DNA from 4 places in the Microbulbifer sp. ABF4_143 genome. Region 1 is predicted to be linked to each of the others. Evidence: predicted binding sites of a transcription regulator. Region 1 holds the regulator's gene; each other region holds the start of a gene.
The links. Region 1 encodes LexA, which represses DNA repair genes until DNA is damaged. Its sites were predicted from a motif close to ACTGTNTNTANANACAGT; they were not measured.

Region 1 (7,650 bases):
TCCAATTCGTGCGCAATAAATCGCCAAAAGCGGCGAAAAAGCCCCCTGATACCTGTTCAATCGTGCTTTTTTGCACTCCCATCCATCAACTGTCTAACGCGGCTTCACGCGCTAGCTGCGGTATTTCGGCGATATGCAGTGTCGAGGTCGGGAATGCACAGGAGGCGCCGTGCCCCTCGATGATTTTCAGTATTGTCAGCAGGATATCCTGCTTTATTTCGTGATATCGCACCCAATCGGTGGTTTTGGTAAATGTATAAACAAAGAAATCCAGCGACGACGGCGCAAAGCTATTGAAGTTGACGATCAGCGTCTGGTTGGTATCAATTTCCGGGTGCCGCTGCAGCATCGCTTTGACATCGGCCACTATGGCCGGCATCCGCGGTGCGTCTTCATAGCGAATACCGATAGTTTCGTATATACGCCGATTTAACATCCGCGACGGGTTTTCCACCGCTATCTGAGTGAATACGGCGTTGGGAATATAAAGCGGTCGTTTGTCGAAAGTGCGAATACGTGTCAGGCGCCAGCCGATATCCTCCACCGTGCCCTCTATCTCCTTGTCCGGCGAGCGCACCCAGTCGCCTACGGAAAAGGGCCTGTCCAGGTAAATCATCAGGCCGCCGAAGAAGTTGGCCAGCAAATCCTTGGCCGCAAAGCCCACCGCCAGACCGCCGATACCCCCGAAGGCGAGTATGCCGCTGATGCTGTACTCGAAGTACTGCATGATCACCATGACCGCGGTGATCAGGATGGATGCGCGCACCAGCTTGCCGATGGCGCGCACCGTGGTCGCGTCCATGGGCTTGCCCATATAACGCGGGTCGCGCAGATTGCGCTCGACATTGTGGGACAGGCGCCAGGCAAACCAGGTCAGCACGAGTATCACACCCACATCCCGCACCGGCTCGGCGAGGCTGAAAATTTCGGCGGCAGTCGCCTTCCCGGCGCGATTGGCCGCCACGGTCAGGCCGAGGAGCCAGATCAGGACTGACCCGGGCGGCATCAGGGCCCCGACCAGGGCGTCATCCCAGGCATTGACGGTTTTCTCGGCGCGCAACTGCAGGCGCTGCACGAAACGCCCGAACAGCCAGGCGGCCACGGCGGTCGCCAGGATGATCAGGAACAGAGCAATAATCCAATAGCGGTTATCGCCGACCCAGGACAACAACATCCCCTTCACCGAATCCACAGAAAAACCTCCCCTCTAATCACTGCTTGCCAATCGGACAGTCAGCCAAACTGCGCGTTCAGCCAGTCCCGCGTATCCCGCCAGCGCTCGCTGGCCTCCAGCTCACGCCAGGATCCTATTGCGGGCCTGCCCCGCATACGCTGCAACCGCTCACGGGATTCGGGCGGCGGAGAGAATCCCTCCAAAGCCTCGAGTACCTCGAGCGCCCCGGCGCGATTGTTGCAAACCACACCCATATCACAACCCGCCTCCATCGCCGCGCGGATGCGGTCGCCGTAGCCACCGGCAGCGCCGGCGCCCTCCATCGACAGATCATCGCTGAATATCACACCGTCGAACCCCAGCCTGCCGCGAAGTATCTCCTGCAGCCAATAGCGGGAGAAGCCCACCGGCTGGCGGTCCACCTGTACGAAGCGGATATGCGCCGGCATGACCGCATCCAGCTCCCCGGCCCGGATACACTCGATAAACGGCAGCGCATCCGACTGCATGACCTGCTCGAGATCGCGCTCGTCCTCGGGCAGCTCCTCGTGACTGTCCTCGAGCACGTGGCCGTGTCCGGGAAAGTGCTTGCCGGTAGTGGCCATGCCGGCCTCGTGCATCCCCCGCATAAAGGGGCGCACGCGCGCGGCCACCTGCGCCGGGTCGGCGCAGAAGCTGCGGTCGCCGACGATGCGGCAGTGCCGGTCGTCCGCATCCAGCACCGGCGCGAAACTGAAGTCCAGGCCCACCGCGAGCAGCTCCGCCGCGAGCAGCCAGCCCACATCCCGCAACCGCTCGCTGTCGGCTCTGGCGCACAGGGCCTGCATCGACGGCAGGCGGGTGAATTCATCGCGAAAGCGCTGCACCCGCCCGCCCTCCTGGTCCACCGCCAGCAGTATCTCCGGGCGCACCTCGCGGATGGCGCCGACCAGCTCCTCGAGCTGTGCGCGGTCGCGGTAGTTGCGCGCAAAAAAAATCAGTCCGCCTACCAGCGGGTGGCGCAGCAGCTCGCGGTCTTCCTCCACCAACTGCTGGCCTTCGATATCGATCATGACCGGGCCGAGCACAGACATAGGGGGCTCCTTAAAGTTCGGTACGCACCATTGGCGGGATGGGCGCCGCTACTCCGCGTTGACCTTCAACATCGCCGCGGCTGCGGGCACCAGGCGCTCCAGGGTTTCCGGCAGGCTGCTCTGAGCGCCAAAATCCTCCCTCAGGATAGCCTCGATGGCGTCGTAGCTCGACAGGGTAAATATGGTTGCGCCGAGCATAAAGTAGAGGCGCCAGTAGAAGGTCACCGGATCCAGCCCCGGCAGCGCCTGTGCCAACAGGCCGGCAAAGCGGCGATAGCTGTCGCCATAGCGGGACACGATAAAGCGGCGCAGGTGTCCCTGATACTGGGTATAGGCCAGCCCGAGAAGCCGCATAAAGCGCTGCGGATCCCGCCCCTGCTCGGCGAGACTCCCCATACCGACGCGGTACAGGCTCTCCAGCAGCGCCTCGACGGTCAGCGCGCCGCCGGCGGCGGCGCGCCTGTCCAGCTCCGCCGCCAGGGCATCGGTAAAAGGCGTCAAAAAGCGCTCGAAAACCGCCTGGATCAATTCCTTTTTGGAGCCAAAGTGGTAATTTACAGCAGCCAGGTTGACGCCGGCGGTACTGGTGATGGTACGCAGGGAGGTCTCGGTAAAGCCGCGCTCGGCGAACAGCACCTCCGCCGCGTCTAGGATTCGGCTGACGGTATCCGTCTGGCTCATAGGGTTCAAACCAACATTTAAAACAACTGTTTAGTTACCCGCAGATTAGCATATTCCGCGCCAGCTGACGCCGTTACCGAGCCACAGGGGCAGACACTAGATTGAGAGGAAAGCAGCAGGGGCAAAGGCCATGGCACATCTGCAACCGGAAATCGGCAACTGGTTCGAGGATCTCGACAGCGGCCAGCTGTTTGAAGTGGTGGCCATCGACGAATTCCAGCAGACGGTGGAGATTCAGTATCTGGATGGCACCCTGGACGAGATAGAGCTCGAGCAGTGGCAGGGCCTGCCGGTGATAGGCGCCGCACCACCGGAGGACGCCAATATCGCCTACGGCGTCAGCGCCCTGGAGCAGGATTCCGCCTCCGGCGGGACCGATCTGTCGGCGGGCCTCAGCCCCGTGGACACCATCGAGGGCGAGAGCTTTATCGGCACCGACGAATCACCGTTTTGATGCCCCCGACGGCAGGCGCAGGACACCAGCCCTACTCCCGCGACTTGATATATTCGATAACCAGCTCCGCCGCCTCATCCACGGTATCGACGATATGGAACAGGTCCAGGTCGGATGAGTCAATGCAGGCGTGCTCGAGCACGGTATCGACCAGCCAACCGTGCAGCCCGGACCAGTAGCGCTTGCCCACCAGCACGATCGGGAAGCGGCGCACTTTCTGGGTTTGCACCAGGGTCAGCGCCTCGAACAGCTCGTCCAGCGTGCCGTACCCCCCCGGCAACCCGACAAAACCCACCGCGTGCTTCACGAACATGAATTTGCGTACGAAAAAGTAGCGGAAATTCAGGCTGATATCCTGGTAGGGGTTGGCCTTCTGCTCGAACGGCAGCTCGATATTCAGGCCGATGGAAGTACCCGGCTGCGGATAGGCGCCGCGGTTGCAGGCTTCCATCAATCCCGGTCCGCCGCCGGTGATCACCGGTATTCCCTCGGCGGCCAGCAGCTCACCCAGCCTGACGCCCTGCTTGTATTCCGGCGAGTCCTCGGCAAAGCGCGCGCCACCGAATACGGTAACGGCGCCACTCAAGGCGACGAGCCGCTCTATTCCATCCACCAATTCCGACTGAATGCGCAGCACGCGCCAGGCCTCTGGCATTTTTGCATCTAGCATTATTGTTCTTCCTCGTTGTCACCAAATTCCGCGATCTTTTTTCCCCGCTGTTCTTTCCCCTTCAATGTAGCAGCTTTCGCGACCTATCGATGGAGATTGCGCAGCTGCAAAATCTGTATATAATCCCAGCAACTGTATAAAAATACAGAAACAGATTAGGTGACCCTATGAGCAACCTCACAGCGCGCCAGGCCCAGGTTCTGGAATTGATCAAAGCCTACCTGGACGAAACCGGTTACCCGCCCACGCGGGCGGAGATCGCCCAGGAACTGGGCTTCCGCTCCCCCAACGCGGCGGAGGAACACCTGAAGGCACTCGCGCGCAAGGGCGCCATCGAAATGGTCGCCGGGGCCTCCCGCGGGATCCGCATCCCCGACCACCAGACGGGGCTCCCCATTGTCGGCCGCGTGGCCGCGGGCAACCCGATCCTGGCGGAGGAGAATATCGAGGACTACTGCGATCTCCCGGCAGACTTCTTCCACCCGCCGGCCGACTATCTCCTGCGGGTGCACGGCATGAGCATGCGCGATGCGGGCATTCTCGACGGCGACCTGCTGGCGGTGCAGAAAACGGATCAAGCCCGCAACGGCCAGATAGTCGTCGCGCGCATCGAGGATGAGGTGACGGTCAAGCGCTTCCGCCGCAAGGGCAACCAGGCCACGGTGCAGCTACTGCCGGAGAACGAGGATTTCGACGTGATCCAGGTGGATATGCGGGATAAGAGTTTCGCGATCGAAGGCCTGGCGGTGGGTGTGATTCGCCAGAGCCCATGAGGGAATGATGAATGATGGAAGATGAATACGCGCTATAGCTTTTAGTGTAGGCGCGGCCGCTGGCCGCGATCTTGCCTTTCAGATTCCCGGAGCCTGTGGTCGCGGCCAACGGCCGCGCCTACAGCGGGGAATCAGCTCACCACTTAGTGCACCGTGTGGTTGATCGGCATCAGTTCGTCGTCTTCGTCGAAGTAACCGGGCTCCAGGTCGTCCAGATTCTGCACCGCCTCAATACCCGCCTCCAGCATCGCACGGGCAATGGCCACCTTGTGTTCGCGCAGAAAGTGCAGGCTCTCCGCCGAGAAGTGGATACGCACCAGCGGGTCCTCCTTCTGGCCGGCGCGGCGCAGCGCCACATCCCCGTTGGCCAGTTCGATAATTTCAAAAGTCTCGGAGGACATTCGCTTCTCCCTCAACAGCACATCAATTTTTCGCGCAGTGTAACACAGGCACTGCGGTAGTTTCAGCGCGGCGTAGGGGCATTTGTGGGCGGAAAAATGGAAAAGCCGCTACCACTCTTCCGACTGGGCGCGCTGGCGCTGCACCAGCTCGGCGAGCGCGCGCTGCCAGGCGCGCAAAAGCTCGTCGCTGAGAGAGGGCGGGCCGGCCGCGGTCAGATTCCGCGCCGGAATCAGATTGGCCGCCTGACGCTGGCTGCCCCCCTCGGTGGAAAAGCTCCACAACTGCACCCAGGCGGACTGCAGCCCCGCGAGCCAGCTGTCGGGGTCTGCCGACAGCTCCTGCAGCTCGACGGCCTCTCCGCAGGGTTTGCCGAGCGCGCGAGCGCGCTCGGCCAGCGCCTGTGCGGATTCCGGCTCGGCGTCCAGGTGCAGCTGAAAGGCGATTTCAGCCAGGAAGGCGCGGTAGGCCCGCCACAGCTGCAACACCGCGGCCTCCTGCAGCGCGGCGCGCTGCAGCGGCTCTTCACACGCCGTTTCCAGTAACAGCTGGCTCTTGCGCAGCGCGGAGGCCACCGAGCCGGTATAGGGATTGCTCATTTGCTCTTCGCCGCCGCTTTCTTGCGCACCGGCTTGCGCTTGGCGCCGCCGGACTTGCTGCCTGCCTCAACCTGCCATTTGCCGTCGCGATAAAACGCGCGCCAGCCGGTGGCCTTGCCCTCTTCTTCCGACTGCACATACTGCTCCTGCGTCTTGCGGCTGAAGCGCACCACCGTGTCGCGCCCCTGGTCGTCTTCCGTCGGCGCCGAGAACAGGAAACTGTATTTGGGGTCTATCTCGCTCTTGTGCGGCAACAGTTCCTTCACCCGCGGCGCGCGGGTCTCGCGGTTTTTCGGGAACTGGCTCGCGGCCAGGAACAGACCCGAGGCGCCGTCGCGCAGAATGTAGTGATCGTCCACCTTCTCACAGGCCAGCTCCGGCATCGGCACCGGATCCATTTTCGGCGGTGCCGGCTGGCCGTTCTTGAGCAGCTTGCGGGTATTCTTGCAGCTTTCACTGGTGCAGCCGAAGTATTTGCCGAAGCGGCCGGACTTCAACTGCATATCGGCCCCACACTTGTCGCACTCGATCACCGGGCCGTCGTACCCCTTGATCTTGAAGGTGCCCTTCTCCACCTCGTAGCCGGGGCAGTCCGGATTGTTGCCGCAGATATGCAGCTTGCGCTGCTCGTCCAGCAGGTAGCTGTCCATCGCCGTGCCGCACTTGGCGCAGCGGCGCTTTTCGCGCAGTTGGCGGGATTCCGCCTCCTCGTCCTTGTCCGCGTCCACCGCCTCGTCGCCGGACACCAGGTTCATGGTATTGGTGCAGCGTTCCTTGGGCGGCAGCCCGTAACCGGAACAGCCGAGGAAGACGCCGGTGGAGCCGGTGCGGATCTGCATATGGCGGCCGCACTTGCTGCACTCGATATCCGTGTCGGTGGGGGTATTGCGGCGCATGCCGCCCTCGGCGGCCTGGGCCTTTTCCAGGCGCGCGGAGAAATCTTTGTAAAACTCGTCGAGCAGCTCCTTCCAGCCCTTATCGCCTTCAGCCACCGCATCCAGGGATTCCTCCAGACTGGCGGTGAAGCCGTAGTCCATCAGGTTTTTGAAGCTTTCGCTGAGGCGGTCGGTGACGATATCCCCCATTTTTTCCGCGTAGAAACGCCGGTTTTCCAGCCGCACATAGCCGCGCTCCTGAATGGTGGAGATAATCGAGGCGTAGGTGGACGGGCGGCCGATACCGCGTTTTTCCAGCTCCTTGACCAGCGCCGCTTCGCTGTAGCGCGCCGGCGGCTTGGTGAAGTGCTGCTTCGGATCCAGTTTCTTCAGCGAGAGTTTCTCCCCCACTTTCACATCCGGCAGAACCAGGTCTTCATCCTTTTTGCTGACCGGCGGCGCCACTTTCAGGAAGCCGTCGAAGCGGATCACGCGGCCGCGGGCACGCAGCTCGAAGTCGCCGGCGCTGACCGTGATGGAGGTGGAGGTGAACTGGGCCGGCGTCATCTGGCAGGCGACGAACTGCTGCCAGATCAGGTTGTACAGCCGCTCCGCGTCCCGCTCGACACCGGTGAGCATATTCGGCTGAACCCGCACGTCGGATGGGCGGATCGCCTCGTGCGCCTCCTGGGCGCCCTCTTTACTGCTGTAGCTGTTCGGGCTCTCGGGCAGGTATTTGTCGCCGTAGTTCTGGCCGATAAACTCCCGCACCGACTCCACGGCCTCCTTGCTGAGGTTGGTGGAATCGGTTCGCATATAAGTGATATGCCCCGCTTCGTACAGGCGCTGCGCCAGCATCATGGTCTTCTTGACGCTGAAACCGAGGCGGTTGCTCGCGGCCTGCTGCAGCGTCGAGGTAATAAACGGCGCCGACGGCTTGGAGCTGGTGGGC
Region 2 (7,650 bases), on a different contig from region 1:
CCGCTCCTCGCTGACCGCGGCGGCCAGACTGTCCACGCCTACCGGGCCGCCGTCGAACTTCTCGATCATCGCCAGCAGCATGCGCCGGTCGAGCTGATCGAAGCCGCGCGCGTCCACGTTGAGCATATTCAGCGCCGCGTCGGCAATGGCGGCATCGACGCTGCCGTTGCCCTTCACCTCGGCGTAGTCGCGCACCCGCCGCAGCAGGCGGTTGGCGATGCGCGGGGTGCCGCGGGCGCGGCGGGCCACTTCGAGGGCACCCCCCCGGTCCATCTCCACCCCCATCAGGCCGGCGGAGCGCTGCACTATGCTGGTCAGGTCCTCGACGCTGTAGAACTCCAACCGCTGCACTATGCCGAAGCGGTCGCGCAGCGGCGAGGTCAGCAGCCCCGCGCGCGTGGTGGCGCCGACCAGGGTAAACGGCGGCAGGTCCAGCTTGATCGAGCGTGCCGCCGGGCCCTCGCCGATCATGATGTCGAGCTGGTAGTCCTCCATCGCCGGGTAGAGCACCTCCTCCACATGGGGGCTGAGGCGGTGGATTTCATCGATAAACAGCACATCGCCCGGCTCGAGATTGGTCATCAGCGCGGCCAGGTCACCGGCCTTCTCCAGCACCGGACCGGAGGTGGTCTTGATGGCCACATCCATTTCCGCGGCGATGATATTGGCCAGCGTGGTCTTGCCGAGCCCCGGCGGGCCGAACACCAGCGTGTGGTCCAGGGCCTCGCCGCGCAGCTTGGCGGCCTGGATAAAGATCTCCATCTGCTCGCGCACCACCGGCTGGCCGACATAATCCGCCAGGGTCTTGGGGCGCACGGCGCGGTCGTACTGCTCCTCCTGGCCGGAGGGGCCCTGGGGTTCCGGGGCTATCAGGCGGTCGGCTTCAATCATCACTTTCCCCACGCACATCGACTACCGTGTAGGGGCGAACCTTGTGTTCGTTCCGGCCACTCCAGGTATTCGCGGCGCCTTCGGCCCCTACAGGCTGATTCTTCACATTCATCACGCCGGCGCCATGCTCTTCAGGGCCAGGCGGATCAGGGTGGCGCTGTCGGCATCCGGCTGCTCCTTGCTGGCCTTCGCCACCATCCTGGTGGCCTCGGTGGGCTTGTAGCCCAGCGCCGCCAGGGCGCTCTCGGCCTCGCCGACATGGTCGACCACCGGCGCCGCGGCTGCCATCAGCGGTATATCGTTCGAATCGCCGAACTGCGGCGCCAGCTTGTCGCGCAGCTCGACGATCAGCCGCTCGGCGGTCTTCTTGCCGACCCCCGGCACCTTGACCAGCGCGGCCACATTGTCCTCCGCCACGCAGCGGGACAGGGCCGCGCCGTCCAGGCCGGACAGAATCGCCAGCGCCATCTTCGGACCCACACCGTTGACCTTGATCAGGGTGCGGAACAGCTGGCGGTCGGCGTCGCGCACGAAGCCGTACAGGGTCTGCGCGGTTTCCGACACCGCCAGGTGGGTGTGCAGCTGCACCACCTGCCCCAGCGGTGGCAGCTCGAAGATGGTGGTCATCGGGGCCAGCACCTCGTAGCCCACCCCCTGTACATCCACCAGCAACAGCGGCGGCTGTACTGCGGCCAATGTACCGCTCAGTCTTCCTATCATTCTTCTATCCCGTAGTTGCCAACCGGTACAGTGTTCGATGCGAAGGCACTGCTGCCGGTACGCCCTTGCGAGACTGTCGGTCGGAGGGACCCGGCCGACAAGCCTACAGGGACGTATTCACGGCGTGTCTCGCAAGGGCGTACCGGCAGCAGTGCCGCCACGACCTCGCCAGCACGCCCATCAGGAGATGGTCAGGCGACCGCGGCGAAAACGCCCGCGCGCACCGCCGGCGGCCTGTACCAGGGTCTGCGTGGTGTGCATATGGCACAGCGCCACCGCCAGCGCGTCGGCGGCGTCCTCCTGCGGCGAAGCCGGCAGGGACAGCAGGGTCTTCACCATATGCTGCACCTGCAGCTTGTCCGCCGCGCCGGTACCCACCACCGCCTGCTTGACCTTGCGCGCCTCGTACTCGGCCACCGGCAGGTCCGCATTGGCGGCGGCGACTATGGCCGCGCCGCGGGCCTGACCCAGCTTCAGGGCCGAGCCGGCACTCTTGGACATAAACACGTTTTCGATTGCCATCTGCGCAGGCAGGTACTGCTGCGCTATCTGGCTGATCGCATCAAAAATAAGCTTGAGCCGCTCCGGCAAGGGCCCCTCGGGGATGCGGATCACACCGCTGGCCACATAGATGGCCTTGTTGCGCTGCACGTCGATCAGGCCGTAGCCGGTTTTGCGCGAGCCGGGGTCTATGCCCAGGATTCGGGTCACAGGCTGTTTTCCTGTACGTTTATATAGTGGCGGGAGTGTCCCAAGGTGGGGGAAGGGCGTCAAGGGAGGAGGGGCTGAAGGCCTCTCCTCCCTGTAGGGGCCGAAGGCGCCGCGAATACCAGGAGCGGCCGGAACGAACCTTGTGTTCGCCCCTACGGCATCTGGGCTTTAACCCAGTTGCTCCATCACCTCGGCGGGGATATCGGCGTTGCTGTAGACGTTCTGCACGTCGTCCAGGTCTTCGAGCATATCCACCAGCGCCATCACCTTCTCGGCGCCGTCCTTGTCCAGCGGCACTGTGGTGGATGGGATCATCGCGATTTCGGCGTTGTCCGGTTTGAAACCGGCCTCGGTCAGCGCATCCTTGACCGGCATATAGTCCTGGAACTCGGTGGTGACTTCGATGCTGCCGTCCTCGTTGGTCTGGATATCCTCGGCACCGGCCTCCAGGGCCGCCTCCATCAGCGCATCCTCATCCACGCCGGGCTCGTAGTAGAGCTGGCCCTTGCGCGAGAAGAGGTAGGCCACGGAGCCGTCGGTGCCCAGGTTGCCGCCACGCTTGGAGAAGGCGTGGCGCACCTCCGCGACGGTGCGGTTGCGGTTGTCGGTCAGGCACTCCACCAGTATCGCGACACCGCCGGCGCCGTAGCCCTCGTAGGTAACCGCCTCGTAGTTCTCGCCTTCGGTATTGCCGGCGCCGCGGGCGATGGCCTTGTCGATGGTGTCCTTTTTCATGTTCGCGCCCAGGGCCTTGTCGATGGCGGCGCGCAGGGCGGGGTTGTCGTCCGGGTTGGGGCCGGCCTTCGCGGCCACGGTCAGCTCGCGAATGATCTTGGTGAAAATCTTACCGCGCTTGGCGTCCTGGGCCGCCTTGCGGTGCTTGATGTTGGCCCATTTACTGTGTCCGGCCATTCCTCATCTCTCTTCAGTCAGTTCGTAGGATGGGCAAAGGAGCGAAGCGCACGGAAAAATGCTCCCTGCCGTTTCCGCATTCCCGCCATCCGTGGCGGGCTGGTGCCCATCATTGCATTTGATGGGCAGGCTTCGCTTTGCCCATCCTACCGAAAGCGGTAAATATCAGCCGATCTTCTCTTCTTTCTGCCGCAGCCTGATGCTCAGTTCGCGCAGCTGTTTGGCGTCCACCGTGCCCGGGGCGTCGGTCATCACGCAGGCGGCGCTCTGGGTTTTCGGGAAGGCGATGACATCGCGGATCGAGTCGCTGCCGGTCATCAGCATCACCAGCCGGTCGAGGCCAAAGGCCAGGCCGCCGTGGGGCGGCGCGCCGTACTTGAGCGCGTCGAGCAGGAAGCCGAACTTCTCGCGCTGCTCCTGCTCGTCGATACCGAGAATGCGGAATACCGCCTGCTGCATCGCCTGGTCGTGAATACGCACGGAACCGCCACCCAGTTCGGTGCCGTTCAACACCATGTCGTAGGCGCGGGACAGGGCAGCGAGCGGGTTCGCCTCCAGTTCCTCCGGGGTGCAGGAGGGCGCGGTGAAGGGGTGGTGCAGCGCGGTCAGGCTGCCGTCGTCGTCCTCCTCGAACATCGGGAAGGCCACGACCCACAGGGGTGCCCACTCACAGGTGTACAGATTCAGGTCGGCGCCCAGCTTGCAGCGCAGCGCGCCCAGGGCTTCCGATACGATCTTGGCCTTGTCGGCGCCGAAGAAGATCAGGTCGCCGTTCTCGGCCTCGAGGCGGTCGAGAATGGCCGCGCGGGTCTCAGTCGGCAGGAATTTGACGATCGGCGACTGCAACCCGTTTTCCAGGTCGGACTTGTCGTTGACCTTGATATAGGCCAGCCCCTTGGCGCCGTAGATACCGACAAACTTGCCGTAGTCGTCGATCTGCTTGCGGGTCAGCTTGTCGTTGCCGCCGGGCACTTTCAGCGCCGCGACGCGGCCCTTGGGGTCGTTGGCCGGGCCGGAGAAGACCTTGAACTCCACCTCGGTCATCAGGTCCTTGATCTCGACCATCTCCAGCGGAATACGCAGATCCGGCTTGTCGGAGCCGTAGCGCAGCATCGCCTGGTAGTGGGTCATGCGCGGGAACTCGCCCAGGTCCACCCCCTTCAGCTCCATAAACAGCTTGCGCACCATGCCCTCGGTGATGGACATGATAGCCTCCTCGTCGAGGAAGGAGGTCTCTATATCGATCTGGGTGAATTCCGGCTGGCGATCCGCGCGCAGGTCCTCGTCGCGGAAGCACTTGGCGATCTGGTAGTAGCGGTCGAAGCCGGACACCATCAGCAGCTGCTTGAACAGCTGCGGCGACTGCGGCAGGGCGAAGAACTTGCCCTCGTGGGTGCGGCTGGGCACCAGGTAGTCGCGCGCGCCCTCGGGGGTGGCGCGGGTCAGGATCGGGGTCTCGATATCCAGAAAGCCCTGCCCGTCCAGGTAGTTGCGGATCGCGGTGGTCAGCTTGGAGCGGAAGCGCAGATTGCGCTGCATCTCGTTGCGGCGCAGGTCCAGATAGCGGTACTTGAGGCGCACGTCCTCGCCCACCGCGGTGTGCTCGTCGAGCTGAAACGGCACGGTTTCGGCAATATTCAGGATCTCCAGCTCGGTGCCGTAGACCTCAACCTCGCCGGTATCCATATTCGGGTTGATCGCCTCCTGCGCGCGGGCGCGTACGCGGCCGGTGACCTTCAGCACATACTCGCTGCGCACCCGGTCCGCCTGCTCGAAGTGCTCGCCCGCATCCGGGTCGAAGACCACCTGGACTATGCCGTCGCGGTCGCGCAGGTCGATAAAGATCACACCGCCGTGGTCGCGGCGGCGGTCAACCCAGCCACAGAGGGTCACTACGCGGTCTATATCCGCGGAACGAAGGGCGCCACAGTAGTCAGTGCGCATGGATGCAAATTCCCGTTGTCGATCGATAAGTTGAGGGGCCACCCTCCGGTGGCCCCGGGCTCAGCTGGCCTTGGCCGTGTTGGCCGCGGACTTGTCCCCGCCGGATTTGGCCCCATCCCCTTTGGAGGCGTTGGCCGCGTCTCCCGCCAGGTTCTTCTTGCTGCCGGTCTTGAAGTCCGTCTCGTACCAGCCACCCCCCTTCAGGCGGAAAGCGGCGGCCGAAATCTTCTTGCGCAACTCGGCCTTGTCGCAGGCCGGGCAGTCGGTCAGCGGGGCGTCGCTCATGCGCTGCAGGGCCTCCATCTCGTGGCCGCAGGCATTGCACTGGTATTCGTATATCGGCATTGCTCAGTACCCGATGGTTAAGGGGGCGCAGATTATACATGAGCCCTTTAGAGGGAAGAAGCTGTGCCCGCAATGGGCAATGGCCCGACCAGGATCTGAGCACGGAGACGCAGTCTCACCCCCAAAAACTTGAGAAAAAGCACTATTTTTCCGGCATTTCCCCGTGCGGGCGAACAAAAACTATATATACTTCCCCTCAACACTCGCTGCGGTGCCCCGGCATCCGGACGCAGCCCAGCGGGCGTACGAACACACTCTCACCGGAAAAACAACATATAGAAGGAAGCTACTCATGGCCGTAAAGAAGAAAGCCGCAGCCAAGAAAGCCCCCGCTAAGAAAACCGCAGCCAAGAAGGCCACCGCGAAGAAAGCCGCTCCGGCCAAAAAAGTGACTGCGATCAAAGAGAAGTACACCAAGACCCAGATTCTGAACCAGATCGCCGAGAACACCGAGCTGTCCCGCAAGCAGGTTCAGGCCGTGCTGGACGAGCTGTCCAATGTGATCGAAGGCCACATCAAGAAGCGCGCCGTGGGCGAATTCGCCCTGCCGGGCCTGCTCAAGATCACCACCGTCAAGAAGCCGGCCAAGAAGGCCCGCAAGGGTATCAACCCCTTCACCGGCGAGGAGACAGTGTTCAAGGCCAAGCCCGCCAGCATCCAGGTGAAGATCCGCCCGCTGAAGAAACTGAAGGAAATGGCCGAGTCCTGATTCCTCAGGCGAGTTACCGGGCTGGGCTCGGCGCTGCCAAAACCCCGCCACGGCGGGGTTTTTTAATGCCCCGAGCAGCCACAAGCCGGCCCTCGGAGTCGGGTATCCACTGCACTACTCTTTTCCGGGCCCCCGGCATTTAGCGTAAAATACCCGGCCCGAATGCAACACAACCAGAACTGAACCCCCTATGCGCGCATCCCGCTACCTGATCGCCACCCAGAAAGAAACCCCCAACGACGCCGTCGTGGTCAGCCACCAGCTGATGCTGCGCGCCGGCATGATCCGCCGCCTGGCCTCCGGCCTCTACACCTGGCTGCCCACCGGCCTGCGCGTGCTGCGCAAGGTGGAGCGCATAGTGCGCGAGGAGATGGACCGCGCCGGCGCGCTGGAGGTGCTGATGCCGGTGGTGCAGCCGGCGGAGCTGTGGGAGGAGTCCGGCCGCTGGCAGCAGTACGGCCCGGAGCTGCTGCGCGTCAAAGACCGCCACGACAATCCCTTCTGCCTGGGCCCGACCCACGAGGAGGTGATCACCGACCTGATCCGCAACGAGATCAGCAGCTACAAGCAGCTGCCGGCCAACTTCTACCAGATCCAGACCAAGTTCCGCGACGAGATACGCCCGCGCTTCGGCGTGATGCGCGCGCGCGAGTTCACGATGAAGGACGCCTACTCCTTCCATATCGACGCCGACTCCCTGCAGGAGACCTACGACGCGATGCACGCCGCCTACTGCCGCATCTTCGAACGCATCGGCCTCGACTACCGCCCGGTACTGGCGGACACCGGCTCCATCGGCGGCTCCCACTCCCACGAGTTCCACGTGCTCGCCGACAGCGGCGAGGACGATATCGCCTTCTCGACAGAGAGCCGTTACGCCGCCAACGTCGAGCTGGCGGAGGCCGTGGCGCCGGCGGGCGAGCGCCCGGCGCCGACGAAGGAAATGACAGAGGTACACACCCCGGGGCAGAAGACTATCGCCGCGGTGAGCGAGTTCCTGAAATCTGATCCGGCCCACTCGGTCAAGACGCTGATAGTCCTCGGCGAGTGCGAGGAAGGGGAGACAGCTCCGCTGGTGGCACTGGTACTGCGCGGCGACCACGAGCTGAACGAGCTGAAGGCGGAGAAGCTGCCCGGCATCGCCAGCCCGCTGCAGTTCGCCCCGGAAGAGCGCATCGCCAAGGAATTGGGCTGCGGCATCGGTTCCCTGGGCCCGGTGGGCCTGAAGATAGAGACCATCGTCGACCGCTCCGCCGCACACCTGGCGGACTTTATCTGCGGTGCCAACCGGGACGACTACCACTATGTAGGGGTCAACTGGGGCCGCGACGTGGAACTGGGTCGCGTCGAGGATCTGCGCAATGTGGTCGCCGGCGACCCCAGCCCGGACGGCAAGGGCACCTTGGAAATCAAGCGCG
Region 3 (7,650 bases), on a different contig from region 1:
CGGCAGCCGCGCCATCACGCGATCGCAGAAGCCGTCGTTATCCAGATAGGGCTCGTTGAACTGCAGCTGCTGGCTGAGCCAGGCGTCGAAGTCCGGATCTTTGCCCTGCAGGGCTGCGTCGTTCAAGGTATCGGCCCCACCATTGCGCTGTTCAAACTTATCCATTGACCACCTCCTCGCGCCACGCCTGTAGCAGGCTCTGCAACTTGGCTCGCGCGCGATTGACATGGGATTTTACCGTACCCAGTGGCAACTTCATAATGCTGGCCGCCTCTTCATGGGAGAAACCCCGTTGCATACACAGGTGCACTGCCTGGCGCTGGGCGTCGCTGAGTTCGCCCATGGCCGCATTCAGGTCCCGCGCCATACCCAGCTGCTGGGACTCCTCCACGGTTTCCTCCGCCTGCGCCCTGTCCACCGCCTCCTGGTTGACCTCGGGGGAGTTCTTGCGCTTGTGGCTCATGACGAGGTTGTAGGCGATGCGGTACAGCCAGGTGCTGAAACGCGCATCGCCCCGGAACGCCGGCAGCGCCTTGTAGGCCTTGATAAAGGCCTCCTGGGCCATGTCGTCGGCCAGGGCCTGGTCGCCATCGCACAGCTGACGGAGCGAGAAACGCAGCTGTGACTGATAGCGCCGAACCAGCTGGGCGTAAGCCCGCTGGTCCCCGTCTTCGACGACGCGCCGAATCAAATCCTCGTCATTGAGGTCCATAAACCGCTGTCCTTTGACCCTTTATTGCTGGGGCTGTTTGTTATCCAGCTTCCAGTTCACAAAGCGGGCGACACCGATGAACAGCGGTATCAGGCCGAGGCTCCCGGCCTCGGGGCCGGCGGCGATGGTGAGCCAGATGAATATCGCCAGGCCGACCGCGATCAGGGTAAAGCCGCGGTCCTTCATCTTGCTGGGGGACTCGCTCTCCATCGCATCCAACAGCTCCGGCGGAATGTCGCGGCCCTCGGCCACCAGGCGGTTGATGTTGTCCATCAGCAGCTGCTTCTTGCGGTAGCTGTTGCGGGTCACCAGCCACACGATCAGTATCGGGGTGCCGAATACCGCGAGGATGGAAACAATCGGAATCAACACCGTCGCATCGCTCTTGAAGGGGAAGTCATCGTGGTCGTGGTGTCGGCCGGGATCACGGCCCCGCTCAATATCCGCCGACATACCGATATGGACGTTCTCCGGCACGCTGTCCAGCGCCTCCTCGACGATCAGACCCTTCTCGTCGAGAATTCCGCGGCTCTCCAGCTTCTCGATGATACGGCGGCTCAGGGCACTGCCGAACTCCTCGCCCAGATCCACCTGGACCTCGCTGCGCTCGCCGTTCTCGTCCCGGGTGCGGATGCGCAGATTGCCGTTTGCATCGCGGGTGATACGCACCTGCTTCTCCACCTTCTCGACCTCTGGCGCCGGTGGGGCCTCGACCGGGGCCGGGGGGGCGGGGGGCGTTGTCAGCGCCTGCTCGTCGGCGGGTGTTTCCTGGGCCCAGCTGGCGGCGACGCAGAGTGCCGCCACCAGTGCCATCAGCCAGCGGGCGCCGGCCCGCGCGGGGTGAATGTTTCTCGCTCTCATATTCTGCTCTCGATCAGTGTTATCTGGCTATTGTTCCGTACACCCGGGTAAAACTCACATCACGGTCAAGCGCGCCGCGGCAAAGGGGCTCGATGCACCGCCCTGCGCCGGCTTGTCCTCCGCGATGCGCACCGGGTAGGGGTGGCCTCTGCCCTCCTCCGCCCGCTGCGGGCATTCCGCCAGCTTGCGCGAGAAGGCCTCGTCGGTCTTCTGCGTCAGCTCTTGCTGGACCTGCCCGAGGGGGAGCGTCAGCTCCGCCGCGCCGGCCTGCATTGCGCCCAGCATCATGCCCAGGGCGGCGTAGAATTGTACCTTCTTCAGTGTTCCTGCGGTTACCATGGCTTTCTCCAGGGTGAATTTCCTTGTACAACCTAAAGACACCGCCAGCCCGACCATTGGATGCAGTGGCGCGCAAAAAAATTGCCCCATCCCCCGGACCGGAACAGAAGGGCGACCTGGACCCGCCGGGCGGGAAGCCGCGATAATCACCGAAAATCGATGGAAGTAGCACAAGATGCCAGAGCCCCGAGAAATACTGACATTCTGGTTCGGACGGCCACAGCTGGACGCCACGCCGGACGACGAGCACCGCCGGCGCTGGTTTGCCGGCGGTGAGGAACTGGACCGAAAGATCGAGAAATACTTCGGCGCCACGGTGGAGGCCGCCCTGGACGGGGACCTCGACCAGTGGCGCCAGACGCCGGAGGGCGAGTTGGCCCTGGTACTGGTCTGTGACCAGTTCACCCGCAATATCTACCGCGGCTCCAGCCGCGCCTTTGCCGGCGACCCGCTGGCGCTGGAGGTGGTTCTGGCGGTCATCGAGCGGGGAGACGATCTCTCCATGGGCCTGTACCAGCGCGCCTTCCTCGGCATGCCGCTGGAACACAGCGAGCAGCCGGAAATGCAGCGGCGCTCTGTGGAGTACTTCAACCGGCTGCGCATGGACTACCTGGACGGCGCCGAGAGCGCCGCCCAGGCGGAGAGCTTTTACCAGTACGCCCTGGCCCACCGGGAGGTCATCGATCAGTTCGGCCGCTACCCGCACCGCAACGCGGCCCTGGGACGCCAGTCGACGCCGCAAGAGCGGAAGTGGCTGGATCAGGGGGGCGGCTTCTGATGGATCTGTTGCACTGGCTGTCCCTGGCCGGCATCTGTGCCCTCGGCGCCATGTCGCCGGGCCCCAGCCTGTTGATCGTCCTGCGCAGTGCCGCCTCCGGGGCGCGCCAGGGCATCGCCTGCGCCCTCGCCCACGGCGCCGCGGTGGCCATCTACGCCGGGATTACCGCCTTCGGCCTGGCGGTGCTGATCACCCGCTCGCCGCTGCTGTTCGACATACTGCAGTGGGGCGGCGCCGCGATGCTGGTATACCTGGGCTGGAAGGCGCTGCGCGCGCCGGCGCCCGCGGCCTCCGCCAGTGGCGCCGGCGCGCCGCGGCAGTCCGTCGGCCGCGCCGCGCTGCAGGGGTTCGGCATCGCCTTCTTCAATCCGAAGATCGCTGTTTTCTTTACCGCCCTGTTCAGCCAGTTCGTCGCCGAGCAGCAGGCGCTGTCCACCAAGCTGGGCATGGCCGCGCTCGCGGCGGGGATAGACGCCGCCTGGTACTGCCTGGTGGCACTCGCCGTCTGTGCCGGCCGCAACCGCAACTGGATCAGCCAGTCCGCCGGCCACCGCCTGCAGCAGCTGTTTGGCGTGCTGCTGATCGGCCTGGCCGCGCGCCTGCTTCTGAGCCTGTGACGCCTCTTCTCACGCAAAAAAATAGGCCCGCGTTGCGGGCCTTAAACGTCTTACTGCGGGGTCGGAGCTAACTGCCGCTTGGGGGGGGGTAGGAAGGCAGCCAGCCGCCAGATCTATTATGGCAGCCCCCGCCGCCGCGTGCCGGCAAACCACCGCAACCCCGGCTCCACTTGTCGCAACCGCTTCTCCCCCGGCCGTTGACACTGAACATTTATACAGATACTGTATACACATACAGAGTCATCAAACGCCGCAACAATAACCGGAGGCACGATATGGCCGTAGTAGCCGTTTGGAAATGCGATAGAGACGGAGCAATGTTCGACAACAAGAAAGATGCCGAAGAACACGACAAGATGCTGGAACTGGCCGCCAATATCACCTCGCTGATCGAGCGCCATATCGACGGCGTCTCCGAACAGGCCAGCGAAGAGATAGGTCTGCTGCTGGCGAAGCGCCGCGAGGATCTGGCCAAGGCCTGTAAGGGCAAACCGGAAATCCTGCTGGAAGAGACGCAGGAAGGCGATTCGCAGGAAACGGGCGACGAGCGCGTTACCCCCTTCGCCGCCAACCAGTAATACCACTCACCCGGCAATATCGATTGCCGGGCGAATGCGGCACAGGAATGTGCCACTTCGATACCTGATTCAACGTTTCCATCCCTGTACTTTCCGCCCGGCACTACACCGGGCTTTTTTATGCCCGCGCTATGTCCGCCCCGATGCGGGGGCTCAGCCTTTCAGGGCAATACCGATATCGATGGCGGCCAAAACCAGTATCACCGTCCAGCTGAGCGCCGTGCCCCAAAAGCGGCCGGGGTGATAGCCGCCCCGCCCCGCGGTGAGACCGTAGGCGTGCATCAGCCGCGCCAGCAGAAACAGGCCTCCCAGCAGGTGCAGCCAGCCGGCGGCCAGGCCGCCGAGCTCGGCAATCAGCATCAACACCAGCGCCAGGGGAATATATTCGATCGCATTGGCGTGCACCCGGACGCGGACCTGGTTGTCGGTGTCTTTTCCGCTGCCGAGCCCCACCTTCTTCGTGCGGCGAAACTGAACGACACGGAACGCCAGTACAATCACCAGGATCGCGCAGATACCGGCGTAGAGCGCGGTTACATTTGCCATGGATTCTCTCCCTCAGTGTTTGTAACCGAAATCGTGGCCCGGCTGCGGCTTCAGGTAGCGGTCGCGCAAGCGGGTCGAGCGGGTAACCAGCGACTGGGGCAGGCCGTCGATCAGCACCTGTTCCGGGTAACTGGTGACCTCCAGCGGGTCGCCGCTCCAGACGACGATGTCCGCCACCGCGCCCGGCTCGATACTGCCGCCCTCGATACCGAAAATTCTCGCCACATTGACGCTGATCGACTTGAGCCCCTCCTCATAGGGCAGCCCGCTGGCCACCGCGTTGCCCGCGGACTGGCGCGCGAGGTAGACATTGTGGGTAGAGGCGTATTCCGGGCCGCTGACCGCTACCGTTACGCCGGCCCTGTTCAGCTGCGCGGCGTTATCCAGGCGCGCACCGAGGCTGGAGAAGGAAATCGGCAGGTTGTTGATCGCATCGATCACCACCGGCACCCCGGCCGCCGCCAACTGGTCGGCGACCATCCAGCCCTCGGCCGCACCGAGTATCGCCAGCTTCAGATCGTACTCATCGGCCAGCTTCAGGGCCCAGAGGATGTCGCTGGCGCGGTTGGCGGTGACCAGCAGTGTCTGCTCGCCTTCGATCACCGGCTGCAGCGCCTCCAGGTCGGCGATACTGTTGTCCAGCTCGCGCCAGTCGCCGCGCCGAATCGCGTCGCGGTTTGCGCGGTACTCCCGCGCCTCGTCCAGCGCGTTCACAATCTTGGCATAGGCACTGGCGCGGCTGCCGCCGGCGAGCTTGCCGCCCGGCTCGCCCAGATAGGCCTTCTGTGCCAGATCTGTGGCCACCACGCTGTCGAATTCACCGTTCAGTTTGATGACAAAACTGCGCCCGGCGAACACGCGCTGCGGGTTGCCGGCATCGTCCCACAGGTTGATGCCCGGAAAGACCAGCGCGCGGGTCACACCACCGGCGCGGTTGAACGGGATCAGTGTAGATTTGGGGTTGTAGGCCGGCAGTGGATCGAAGGCGCTGCCGATACTCTCGCCGCGCACCGCGTGATCGTCCGTGGCACTGGCGGCGCTGATCTCGACCAGGCCCAGTTCGGAGACCGGTGCGATCACGCCCGGAGTCACCACCTTGCCGCGCGCGTCGATAACGCGATCCGCCTTGACGTCCAGGGATGGCGCCACGGCCTGGACGCGGCCGTCGCGCACCAGGATATCCGCGGCGTCGAAACTGCCCGCCTCGGACAGGGTGTAGACCCTGCCACCTTTGATCAGCAGGCTTTCCGCCGACACAATGCCACTCGCCAGCCCCGAGGCCAGGGCGCAAATGAACATGACGCTTGTTTTCAATAGTCCCTTCACAGCCGCTCCCCCTCTGCGTCCAGAATACCCAGCTCAAAATCGCTGCGCGGTTGGCGCGCCCTGTCCGCGCGGTCGTACATCAGCTCGCCGTCGATAAAGACCTTCTCCGCGTGGGTGTAGACGCTAAACGGGTTGCCGGACCAGACCACCACGTCGGCCATCTTGCCCTTCTCCAGACTGCCGGTCAGCGCCTCTATGCCCAGCGCCCTGGCCGGGTTCAGGGTCATCCAGGCCACGGCATCCTTGGGCTGGATATCGAAGCCGGCCCGCTGGCCGGCGGTCATGGCCTTGGCCACCTCCTCATTCAGGTGCTGGATACCCACCGCGGAATCCGAGTGAATCATCGCGCAGGCCCCGGCCTGGTCGACGATGGCGATATTGGCCTCAGTCATATCGAAGGCCTCGTGCTTGAACCCCCACCAGTCGGCCCACATGGCTGCGCAAATATTGTTCTCCGCCAACAGATCCGCCACCTTGTAGGCCTCCACCGCGTGGTGGAAGGTGGAGATCTGGAAATCGAACTCCCTGGCGATATCCATCATGACCGCCATCTCCTCGCCCCGGTAGCAGTGGTTGTGCACCAGAATCTCACCGGACAGGACCCCCGCCAGCGTCTCCAGCTGCAGATCGCGCTCCGGCGCATCGCCGCCGTTCTCGCGGTAGTCGTCCCACTGCTTCTTGTACTTGCTCGCGGCGATCCAGGCGTTGCGGTAGCCGGCCACGTTGCCCATGCGGGTCGAGGGCAGTGAACCCTTGCCGCCGTAGACGCGCTTGGGATTCTCGCCACAGGCCATTTTCAGTCCGTAGGGCGCGCCGGGGAACTTCATGTCCTGCACCCGGCGGCCGGGCACATTCTTCAGAGTCACACTGCGGCCGCCGAACAGGTTGGCGGAGCCCGGCAGTATCTGCAGGGTGGTCACGCCACCGGCGAGCGCCAGCGCAAACTGCGGGTCCTGAGTCCACACTGAGTGCTCTGTCCAGACCTGTGCGGTGTTCGGCGAGGTCATTTCATTGCCGTCCTGGGAGGACTCGATGGCCGGCGCCGGGTAATTGCCCAGGTGCGAGTGCACGTCGATAATGCCCGGGGTCACCCATTTCCCCTTGCCGTCCACCACCAGGGCGTCTTTCGGTGCCCTGAGCTTCTCACCGATTTTGGCGATCTTGCCCTCCTTCAGCAGCAGATCACTGTTTTCCAGCTGCTCGCCGGTGCCGGTAAGCAGTGTTGCGCCCCGGATCAACACGGGGCGGCTCTGAGTCAGGGAATAGGTGGAGGGGAAAGCGTCCTGGCGCGCGAAGTCCACGGACTTCCCGTCTCCGCCGGCCTTTTTATCCCCCCCGCAACCGGGCAGTAGCAGTGCGGCACAGAAAAGTGCCGCGATACCACGCCCGCAAGTTCGAGAGTTCAGCTGCATAATCAGTCTTCCGTACGTTTTTTATATCGTTGAATGAGATGGGGCGAGCCCCGGCTTCTGGCCGTCAACAATCTCACCCGGCATGCTAACAGCTTGCCGCCCTTTCGCCACTGGACTTTGTCATTTCATCGTGATGGAATCTGAGGGCGACAATTGTCCACCCGGATGATACGGGCAGATGGAAGAGCATAAAAACGATAACGATCCCTCCATGCACTCAAGCGGGCAGGCAGGCGAACAGGCCGCAGCCGGGCCGCCTACCCTGGCGCAGGACTCACGCCATGTCTATGAAGCCTTGCGCAAGAGTGAAGAGCGCTACCGGGAGCTCGTCGAACACGCCAACTCCATCATCCTGCGCTGGGATAGAAACGGCGTCATCACCTTCTTCAACGAATACGCGCAGCAATTCTTCGGCTATTCCGAGGCCGAAATCATCGGCCAGCATGTGATCGGCACCATCGTCCCCGCCTGCGAGAGCACC
Region 4 (7,650 bases), on a different contig from region 1:
GGCTGTGGCAGCTACCAGCATCCGAAAAGAGAAGCCTGCACGGCGTGAAAAAATCGACACAGAACTGGAAATTGCGTCCAAAGAGCACAATGGGAAAAGTAAACTTGATGATATTTTCAGAAAGATACCAGAATCTGATTATCTAGCCATTAAAGCACGCTCTGTCCATAATCTCGATTCCAACACCTTGGTTCTAGGAAAGTACAGACCTACCGTAACTAACGGAGTAGAAGACTGGAGTACTCCAGGCCCTGATTCCTATGTTGCTATTGCGAGAACCGAGAACGCCACTTATTTCGACCTGGGCAGCGAGTGGAGCTCTATAACTGCCAAATATGAATTATCTGATGATGAAATGTTCAGGGCTTTCAACATCCCGGTACTGGATGATGCTGTGAATACAAATAAGCAGATCAAGTTCACTCATGACCCCAGAACTAACGGCGGATTTCTTCAGCAAGAGTGGGAGTATTTGCAGAAAGTGCACGGATATAAGCGACTAAAAGAAATTGATGGAGCTTGGTATGCGAAGTGATGATTTAGAAGACGTTTTGATAGAGGGGCTAGATAGGCATTTCAAAGACGCTGTTAAGGACTATGTTATCAAAGAGTCAACCGATATTCCTTTCCTGCAACTGACCATTGAGATGACTCTTTACAATTACTATGTGGTTAGAGCTACCGTGGAAAAAAACACGATATTTTTCTCAATTGTTCAATCAGGCTTTCAGATGCCGCTATTTAAGGTTTCACTTTCTGATAGTGATTTGAATAGAGCTCCAGAGATTTTAGACAGAGAAGTTAGGCTGAGGATTCCAGATAAGTATTTGAAAGCTAAGGGCTGGTAGCAATGCGAATGCTCAAAGCCCGAGAAATATCCTTTTTATATTAACGAAAAATAGATTACACAGAATTCCAAACACCACCACTCGAAAACAAAGGAAATCGAACAATGACCATCACCGCACTAATCATAGCCGCCGTATCCACTACCGTTTTCTATGCCGGTATGGCCGCGGCGCGCAGAATCCGCAGCAAGCTGTACACAGCCCTGCTGCGGATAGGCGCGCTGGTATTCAGCTTTTTGCTCTGTGCGTTGATTCCGCTTGCACTCGATGCGGATCCGCGCATGGCCGAGCTGGCGGGGCGCTACTATTTCTTTTTGATGTTGGGCGGGGCCTTTGTCTACAAGCTGCTGCTGGTGCGATTTATTCCGCTGCCGCAGCAAGACACCGCCGCACAGTGAGCCCTGTCCCGGCTGCCCCGCAGTCGGGACTCTACTGCGCTTCCAGCGCCCGCGACTGGTAATAGGCCTCCTCGCTGATCTGGTGATAGGGGATCACCTCGCGCTCAAACGCCTTGAAGGCTTCGTAAACACGGGCGAACTGCGGGTCCTTGGCCGCGGTCTCCTCCATGATCTGACCGTTGATCTTCCTCAGGTGCGCTATGACATCCGCCGGCAGGCGCTTGATCTGCACGCCGTGCTTCTCCACCAGTTCTTTTAACGCGCGGTTGTTGCGCGCGGTGTATTCGTCGAGCATATCCTGGTTGGCGTCGCGGGCGGCGGTGCGGACGATTTCCTGAAGATCCTTCGGCAGCTTCTCGAAGGCGGTCTTGTTGACGATAAATTCGAGAATCGAGCCCGGTTCGTGCCAGCCCGGGTAGTAGTAGTAGTCGGCGATCTGGTAGAAACCGAAGGCCAGGTCGTTGTAGGGGCCGACCCATTCGGTTGCGTCTATCACGCCCGTCTGCAGCGCGGTGTACAGCTCGCCGCCGGGTATCGTCACCGCGGTGCCGCCGGCGCGGTTCAGCACCTCGCCACCGAGACCGGGGATGCGCATCTTCAGGCCCTTCAGATCCTCGACGGAATTGATCTGCTTGTTGAACCAGCCCGCCATCTGCACGCCGGTGGAACCGCCGGCCATCGGGATCAGGTCGAAGGGCTCGTAGAGTTCCTGCCACAATTCGAGGCCGCCGCCGTGGTGCAGCCAGCCATTCATCTCCTGGGCGTTCAGGCCGAAGGGGACGGCGGTGAAGAACTGCGCGGCCGGAATCTTGCCCTTCCAGTAATAGGCGGCGCCATGGCCCATCTGCGCGGCGCCCTCGGACACGGCGCCAAACACGCCCATGGCCGGCACCAGCTCGCCGGCGCCGTAGACCCTGATCTTCAGGCGCCCGCCGGACATCAGTTCGACTTTCTTCGCGAAGCGCTCCGGCGCGCTGCCGAGTCCGGGGAAGTTTTTCGGCCAGGTGGTGACGAGTTTCCACTCGAAGGTTTCCCACCCGCCGTCCTCGGCAAAGTGCCGCGCCGGTCCCAGAGATGCGCGGGACGCAACCAAAGCGCCGAAGGTGATCACCAGCAGCGCAAGCAGGGCGAGGATTATCGGGGGGTACCAGTTTATTTTTTTCATTGGTTTTTATTTTTGCTTTTACGGCTTTTGCGTTTTCATCAAATCATTTTTGACGGGCCTGTGGCCCGCTTGCGGAGACGGAGCTCCCGCGCTCCCGGGTTTACAGCGGCTGCAGCTTGGCCATGGCGACCACCAGCCACTTGCTGCCGGCGTCGTCGAAGTTGACCTGCACCCGCGCGCGCGGGCCGCTGCCCTCGAACTGTACCACCGTGCCCTCGCCGAATTTGGGGTGGTCGACGCGGCCGCCGAGAGCCAGCGGCGGCAGGTCGTCGAAATCCGGCGCCGGGTCGGAGTACTGGCCCAGCTTGCCGACTTTGCCGTAGTCCGACTGGAACAGCGGGCGCGATATCTCGGTTTTCAGGCGCACCTCGTGCACCAGCTCCGGCGGTATCTCGCCGATAAAGCGCGACGGGCTGTTGTAGGTCTCGGAGCCGAACAGGCGGCGGTTTTCGGCGTAGGTGATATACAGCTTCCGCATCGCGCGGGTGATACCCACATAGCAGAGGCGGCGCTCCTCCTCCATGCGCCCCGGCTCCTGCATCGACATCTTGTTCGGGAAGAGGTTTTCCTCCACGCCGGCCATAAACACCAGCGGGAATTCCAGGCCCTTGGCCGAGTGCAGCGTCATCAGCTGCACCGCGTCCTCGAACTCGTCCGCCTGGCCCTCGCCGGCATCCAGCGCGGCGCTGTCGAGGAACTGGTGCAGCAGCGGCGGCGCCTCCTCGCCTTCTTCTCCGTCCGGCGCATCGACGCCGTCGAAGGCGCGGCAGGCGCTGACCAGTTCCCGCAGGTTCTCGACCCGGGTCTGGCCCTTCTCGCCCTTTTCCCTGCCGTGGAATTCCAGCAGGCCGCTGGTTTCTATCACGTCCTCGGCGATCGCGTCGAGCAGCTTGTCCTCGGCGTTGGCGGCGAGCTGGTTGACCAGATCGAGGAAGCCCTGCAGCGCGTTGCCGGCGCGGGCGGCGAGCAGCCGCTGTTGCAGCATCTGTTTGGACGCCTGCCAAAGGGAGCAGCCGTGCTCGCGGGCGTAGCTGCGCACCATCTCCACGGTGCGCGCACCTATGCCGCGGGTCGGCGTGTTGACGACCCGCTCGAAGGCGGTGTCGTCGTCGCGGTTGGCGATCAGGCGCATGTAGGACAGCGCGTTTTTGATCTCCATGCGCTCGTAGAAGCGCTGGCCGCCGTAGATGCGGTAGGGTACCTGTTCGCGCAGCAGCGCCTCCTCCAAGACCCGCGACTGGGCGTTGGAGCGGTAGAGTATCGCGACGCTGTCGCGGCGGTTGCCGTCGCGCACCCAGTCCTGGATGCGCTCGACGATAAAGCGCGCCTCATCCTGCTCGTTGTAGGCCGCGTAGACGGCGATGGGCTCCCCCTCCTCGCCCCGGGTCCACAGCTCCTTGCCCAGGCGTCCGGCGTTGTGCTCGATGACCGCGTTGGCGGCCTTCAGTATCGTGGCGGTGGAGCGGTAGTTCTGCTCCAGGCGCACCGTCTGCACATCGCGCATGTCCTGGGCGAAGTGCTGGATATTCTCGATCTTGGCGCCGCGCCAGCCGTAGATGGACTGGTCGTCGTCGCCGACCGCGGTGATATGGCACTGGTCGCCGGCCAGCAGGCGCAGCCAGGCGTACTGGATCGTGTTGGTGTCCTGGAACTCGTCTACGAGAATGAACGGGAAGCGGCGGCGGTAGTGGGCCAGCACCGCGTCGTTGTTCAGCCACAGCTCGTGGGCGCGCAGCAGCAGCTCGCCGAAATCGACCAGGCCGCCGCGCTGGCAGGCCTCCTCGTAGGCGAAGTAGATGCGCACCATGGTCGCCAGCCAGGGATCGGCACCGGCCTGGATATACTGCGGCCGCAGGCCCTCATCCTTCTGTGCGCCTATCCACCACTGGGTTTCCTTCGGCGGCCACTTCTTCTCGTCCAGGCCCAGATCCGCCTGCACCCGCTTGATCAGGCGCAGCTGGTCGTCGCTGTCGAGTATCTGGAAGTTCTGCGGCAGCTTCGCTTCCTGCCAGTGGGCCTTCAGCAGCCGGTGGGCCAGGCCGTGGAAGGTGCCCACCCACATACCGAAGGTGTTCACCCCCAACAGCTCCTCGATGCGCGCGCGCATCTCGCGGGCGGCCTTGTTGGTGAAGGTCACGGCGAGGATGGAGTAGGGCGAGGCCCCCTCCACCTGCATCAGCCAGGCGATGCGGTGCACCAGCACGCGGGTCTTACCGGAGCCGGCGCCGGCCAGTACCAGTTGGTTGCCCGGCGGCGCGGCCACGGCCTCGCGCTGGGCGTCGTTGAGGGGGTCTAGAATCTGGGATACGTCCATGGGCGGGGATTGTAACAGAGGTAGGGTCTGTTACCTGTGTAAATAAACAGGCTTTGAGCGCCCTGAGTCCGGAGAAAATCCACGGTGCCGCCACACTACCCGAATCTGGCCGCTCGCCAGCCGTGTGCGCAGAGGATAAACTGCGCTATCCGGCACTTAGAAGGAAGTCCAGTGAAACCGGCGGAAGTCACGCAGAAAATCAGCGAACAGCTGTCATCCATGCGCAAATCGGAGCGCAAGGTGGCGGAGTATATTCTCGCCAACCCGGACGAGATCATCCATATGCGCATCGTCGACCTGGCCACCGAGGCCCAGGTCAGTGAACCTACCGTGGTGCGCTTCTGCCGCGCGGTGGGCTGTTCCGGCTTCCAGGAGTTCAAGCTGAACCTGGCCCAGCAGCTGGCCTCCAGCCCCAGTTTCGGCCAGATAGCGGTGACCGAAACGGATACCATCGCCGAGTACAAGCGCAAGGTGTTCGACTCCACCGTCGATACGCTGCTGAACGTGCGCGACAAGATCGACAACCGCGCGCTGGAGGCGGCGGTCACCGCCATCGCCGCCTCCAAGCGGGTCGAATTCTTCGGCTTCGGCGCCTCCGGCGCCGTGGCCGCCGACGCCCAGCACAAGTTCTTCCGCCTGCAGCTGGCCACCGCGGCCCACTCGGATCACCACATCCAGAATATGTCCGCTATGTCGATGCAGCCCGGCGACGTGGTCGTCGCCATCTCCCAGAGCGGGCGCACCAAGGCGCTGCTGCGCTCCATGGGTATGGCCAGGGAGCAGGGCGCCACCGTCATCGGCCTGGCGCCGAGCGGCTCACCGGTGGCGCGCCAGGCCAGCATTCCGCTGGAAGTGGATGTGGAAGAGGATATAGAGATCTACACGCCGCTGTCGTCGCGCATCGCCCATCTGGTGGTGATCGACGTGCTCGCGATAGGGGTGGCCCAGCGCAAGGGCCCGCAGCTGCAGGAGCACCTGCTGAAACTCAAGCAGGGGCTCTATACGCTGCGCGAAGACAAGCACTGAGCGCGCCCGCCTGACACTTCTCTCGGTTTATTCGGCTCCGGGGCCCCTGGTATCAACGGGCTCCCGCCGCTACCATGGCGCGTCCGCGGCGACTAACCTTAGTGGTCGCCCGACCACTCACCCTGCGGCACTCCGCCGATCCGTATCAGAGCCGATTTATGCGCCCGACTGCGACACCCGCCGACAAGACACCGCCGCGCTGGCTCGCGGTGTGGCTGGCGGCGCTGGTGGCGCTGACCCCCTTTTCGATCGACAGCTACCTGCCGGCGATCCCGGCCATGGCGGCGGCGCTGGATACAGAGGTGGCGCGGGTGCAGCACTCGGTGTCCAGCTTCCTGCTCGGCTTCGCGATAGGCCAGCTGTGCGGCGGCCCGCTGTCGGACCGCTGGGGGCGGCGGCTGGTGGGCACCATCGGTCTCGGTATCTATATCGCCACCTCGATACTGGTGCTGTTCGCAGACCATGTGGACCAGTTGATCATACTGCGTCTCCTGCAGGCCATCGGCGGCGGCTTCGCCACGGTGATTTGCGCGGCCATAGTGCGCGACCTGCACAGCGGGCGCGACGCGGCCAGGATCATCTCGATGATCAGCACCATGATGCTGGTGGCGCCGCTGATCGCGCCGGTGATCGGCTCGGTACTGCTGGCGGCCGGCGGCTGGCAGAGCATCTTCGTATTTCTGCTGCTGTACGCCGCGGCCATGCTGATGCTGGTGCGCTTCCTGCTGCCGGAAACTGTGTCGCGCTTCTCCCGCGCGCGGCGCCAGCGCAAGCCGATACGCTCGCTGATCGACAGCTACGGCCAGGTGGTCGGCAACCGCCGCGCCTTGGGTTTTCTCGCCGCGCAGGCCTGTGTCAGCGGCTCCATGTTTATCTATATCACCACCGCGCCCTTCGTGTTTATGCGCTATTTCGAGGTGCCGGCGAGCCAGTTCCCGCTGTTCTTCGGCACCTGCGTGCTGGGGCTGATCTGCATGGTGCAGGTGAATATCCGCCTGCTGAAGCTGTTCGAACCGCGCAATATCCTGCTCGCCGGCATACTGCTGCAGCTGCTCGGCTGCGGCCTGCTGCTGCTGGGCACACTGACCGGGGTGAAGGAGATAGCGCTGTGGATGGTGCCGCTGGTGCTGGTGATGGGCTGTATCGGTATCACCGGGCCCAATGCCGCGGCCTGTTTCCTGGAGTTCTTCCCCAGGGTCAGCGGCAGCGCCAACGCCCTCTACGGCGCCACCATCTTCATCACCGGCGGCGCGCTCGGCGGTATCGTCAACAGCCTGCACACGGGCACCCTGGTGCCGATCGCCGGCGCCATGCTCGGCTGCGCCGTGGCGGCGCTGCTGGCGGCGGTGTTTATCGCCCGCGCGCGGGAGCCGATCGAGGTCGAGGTGCCGGTGGCCAGGCGCTTTATCCCGCGCTGACGCCCGTCACTCCTTCAGTTGGCCCTCTTCGCGCAGCGCCTTCTGCACCGCCGGGCGCGCGGCCATACGCTTCTGGAAGGCCTGCAACCCGGGCCAGGGCGATGTGTCTATGCCCTGCGCGTCGAGCCAGCCGGCGACGGTGAACAGGTAGGCGTCGGCGACGGTGAAGTCGTCCCCCATCAGATAGTCGCTAGCCAGGTTGCGCTCGATAAAGTCGAAGCGCCGCGCGATGGTCTTGCGCGCCTGCGCCTTCTCCTCCTCGGTGCCGTTCCAGAACAGCGGCAGGAAGGCCTTGTGCACCTCGGCGGCGAGGTAGTTCAGCCACTCCAGCAGCCGGTAGTGGGCCAGGCTGCCGTACTCAGGCGCCAGTTTCGCGTCCGGCTTCTGCTCGGCGAGAAACTGCACTATGGCCGGGCCCTCGGTCAGCACCTCGCCACCCTCCAGCTGCAGTGCCGGCACATAGCCCTTGGGGTTGATCGCC

Region 2: a site for LexA is predicted at 2,333-2,350, ahead of ruvC (crossover junction endodeoxyribonuclease RuvC). Genes of this name have one in related genera too.
Region 3: a site for LexA is predicted at 3,529-3,546, ahead of ACXAF3_RS08085 (YebG family protein). Genes of this name have one in related genera too.
Region 4: a site for LexA is predicted at 4,759-4,776, ahead of uvrD (DNA helicase II). Genes of this name have one in related genera too.

The regions. Positions count from the first base shown of each region.
Region 1 is NZ_JBSWWT010000010.1:1,694-9,343, reverse strand. Features, by position in the region: gene ACXAF3_RS09495 (mechanosensitive ion channel family protein) at 86-1,174, opposite strand; gene nagZ (beta-N-acetylhexosaminidase) at 1,234-2,247, opposite strand; gene ACXAF3_RS09485 (TetR/AcrR family transcriptional regulator) at 2,296-2,928, opposite strand; gene ACXAF3_RS09480 (DUF6763 family protein) at 3,059-3,382, shown strand; gene ACXAF3_RS09475 (LOG family protein) at 3,414-4,052, opposite strand; gene lexA (transcriptional repressor LexA) at 4,220-4,825, shown strand; gene ACXAF3_RS09465 (hypothetical protein) at 4,969-5,226, opposite strand; gene ACXAF3_RS09460 (DUF6586 family protein) at 5,335-5,823, opposite strand; gene topA (type I DNA topoisomerase) at 5,820-7,650, opposite strand, start outside.
Region 2 is NZ_JBSWWT010000015.1:13,017-20,666, reverse strand. Features, by position in the region: gene ruvB (Holliday junction branch migration DNA helicase RuvB) at 1-891, opposite strand, end outside; gene ruvA (Holliday junction branch migration protein RuvA) at 1,003-1,611, opposite strand; gene ruvC (crossover junction endodeoxyribonuclease RuvC) at 1,792-2,322, opposite strand; gene ACXAF3_RS12710 (YebC/PmpR family DNA-binding transcriptional regulator) at 2,491-3,234, opposite strand; gene aspS (aspartate--tRNA ligase) at 3,400-5,178, opposite strand; gene ACXAF3_RS12700 (FmdB family zinc ribbon protein) at 5,239-5,523, opposite strand; gene ACXAF3_RS12695 (HU family DNA-binding protein) at 5,816-6,232, shown strand; gene ACXAF3_RS12690 (proline--tRNA ligase) at 6,423-7,650, shown strand, end outside.
Region 3 is NZ_JBSWWT010000008.1:35,350-42,999, reverse strand. Features, by position in the region: gene ACXAF3_RS08115 (hypothetical protein) at 1-165, opposite strand, end outside; gene ACXAF3_RS08110 (sigma-70 family RNA polymerase sigma factor) at 158-712, opposite strand; gene ACXAF3_RS08105 (DUF6249 domain-containing protein) at 734-1,573, opposite strand; gene ACXAF3_RS08100 (hypothetical protein) at 1,628-1,912, opposite strand; gene ACXAF3_RS08095 (DUF924 family protein) at 2,088-2,690, shown strand; gene ACXAF3_RS08090 (LysE family translocator) at 2,690-3,307, shown strand; gene ACXAF3_RS08085 (YebG family protein) at 3,583-3,885, shown strand; gene ACXAF3_RS08080 (MAPEG family protein) at 4,039-4,431, opposite strand; gene ACXAF3_RS08075 (amidohydrolase family protein) at 4,444-5,730, opposite strand; gene ACXAF3_RS08070 (amidohydrolase) at 5,754-7,058, opposite strand; gene ACXAF3_RS08065 (PAS domain-containing protein) at 7,348-7,650, shown strand, end outside.
Region 4 is NZ_JBSWWT010000001.1:219,142-226,791, reverse strand. Features, by position in the region: gene ACXAF3_RS01025 (hypothetical protein) at 1-535, shown strand, start outside; gene ACXAF3_RS01020 (hypothetical protein) at 525-848, shown strand; gene ACXAF3_RS01015 (hypothetical protein) at 953-1,246, shown strand; gene ACXAF3_RS01010 (TRAP transporter substrate-binding protein) at 1,278-2,411, opposite strand; gene uvrD (DNA helicase II) at 2,512-4,725, opposite strand; gene hexR (transcriptional regulator HexR) at 4,897-5,751, shown strand; gene ACXAF3_RS00995 (multidrug effflux MFS transporter) at 5,910-7,169, shown strand; gene gstA (glutathione transferase GstA) at 7,176-7,650, opposite strand, start outside.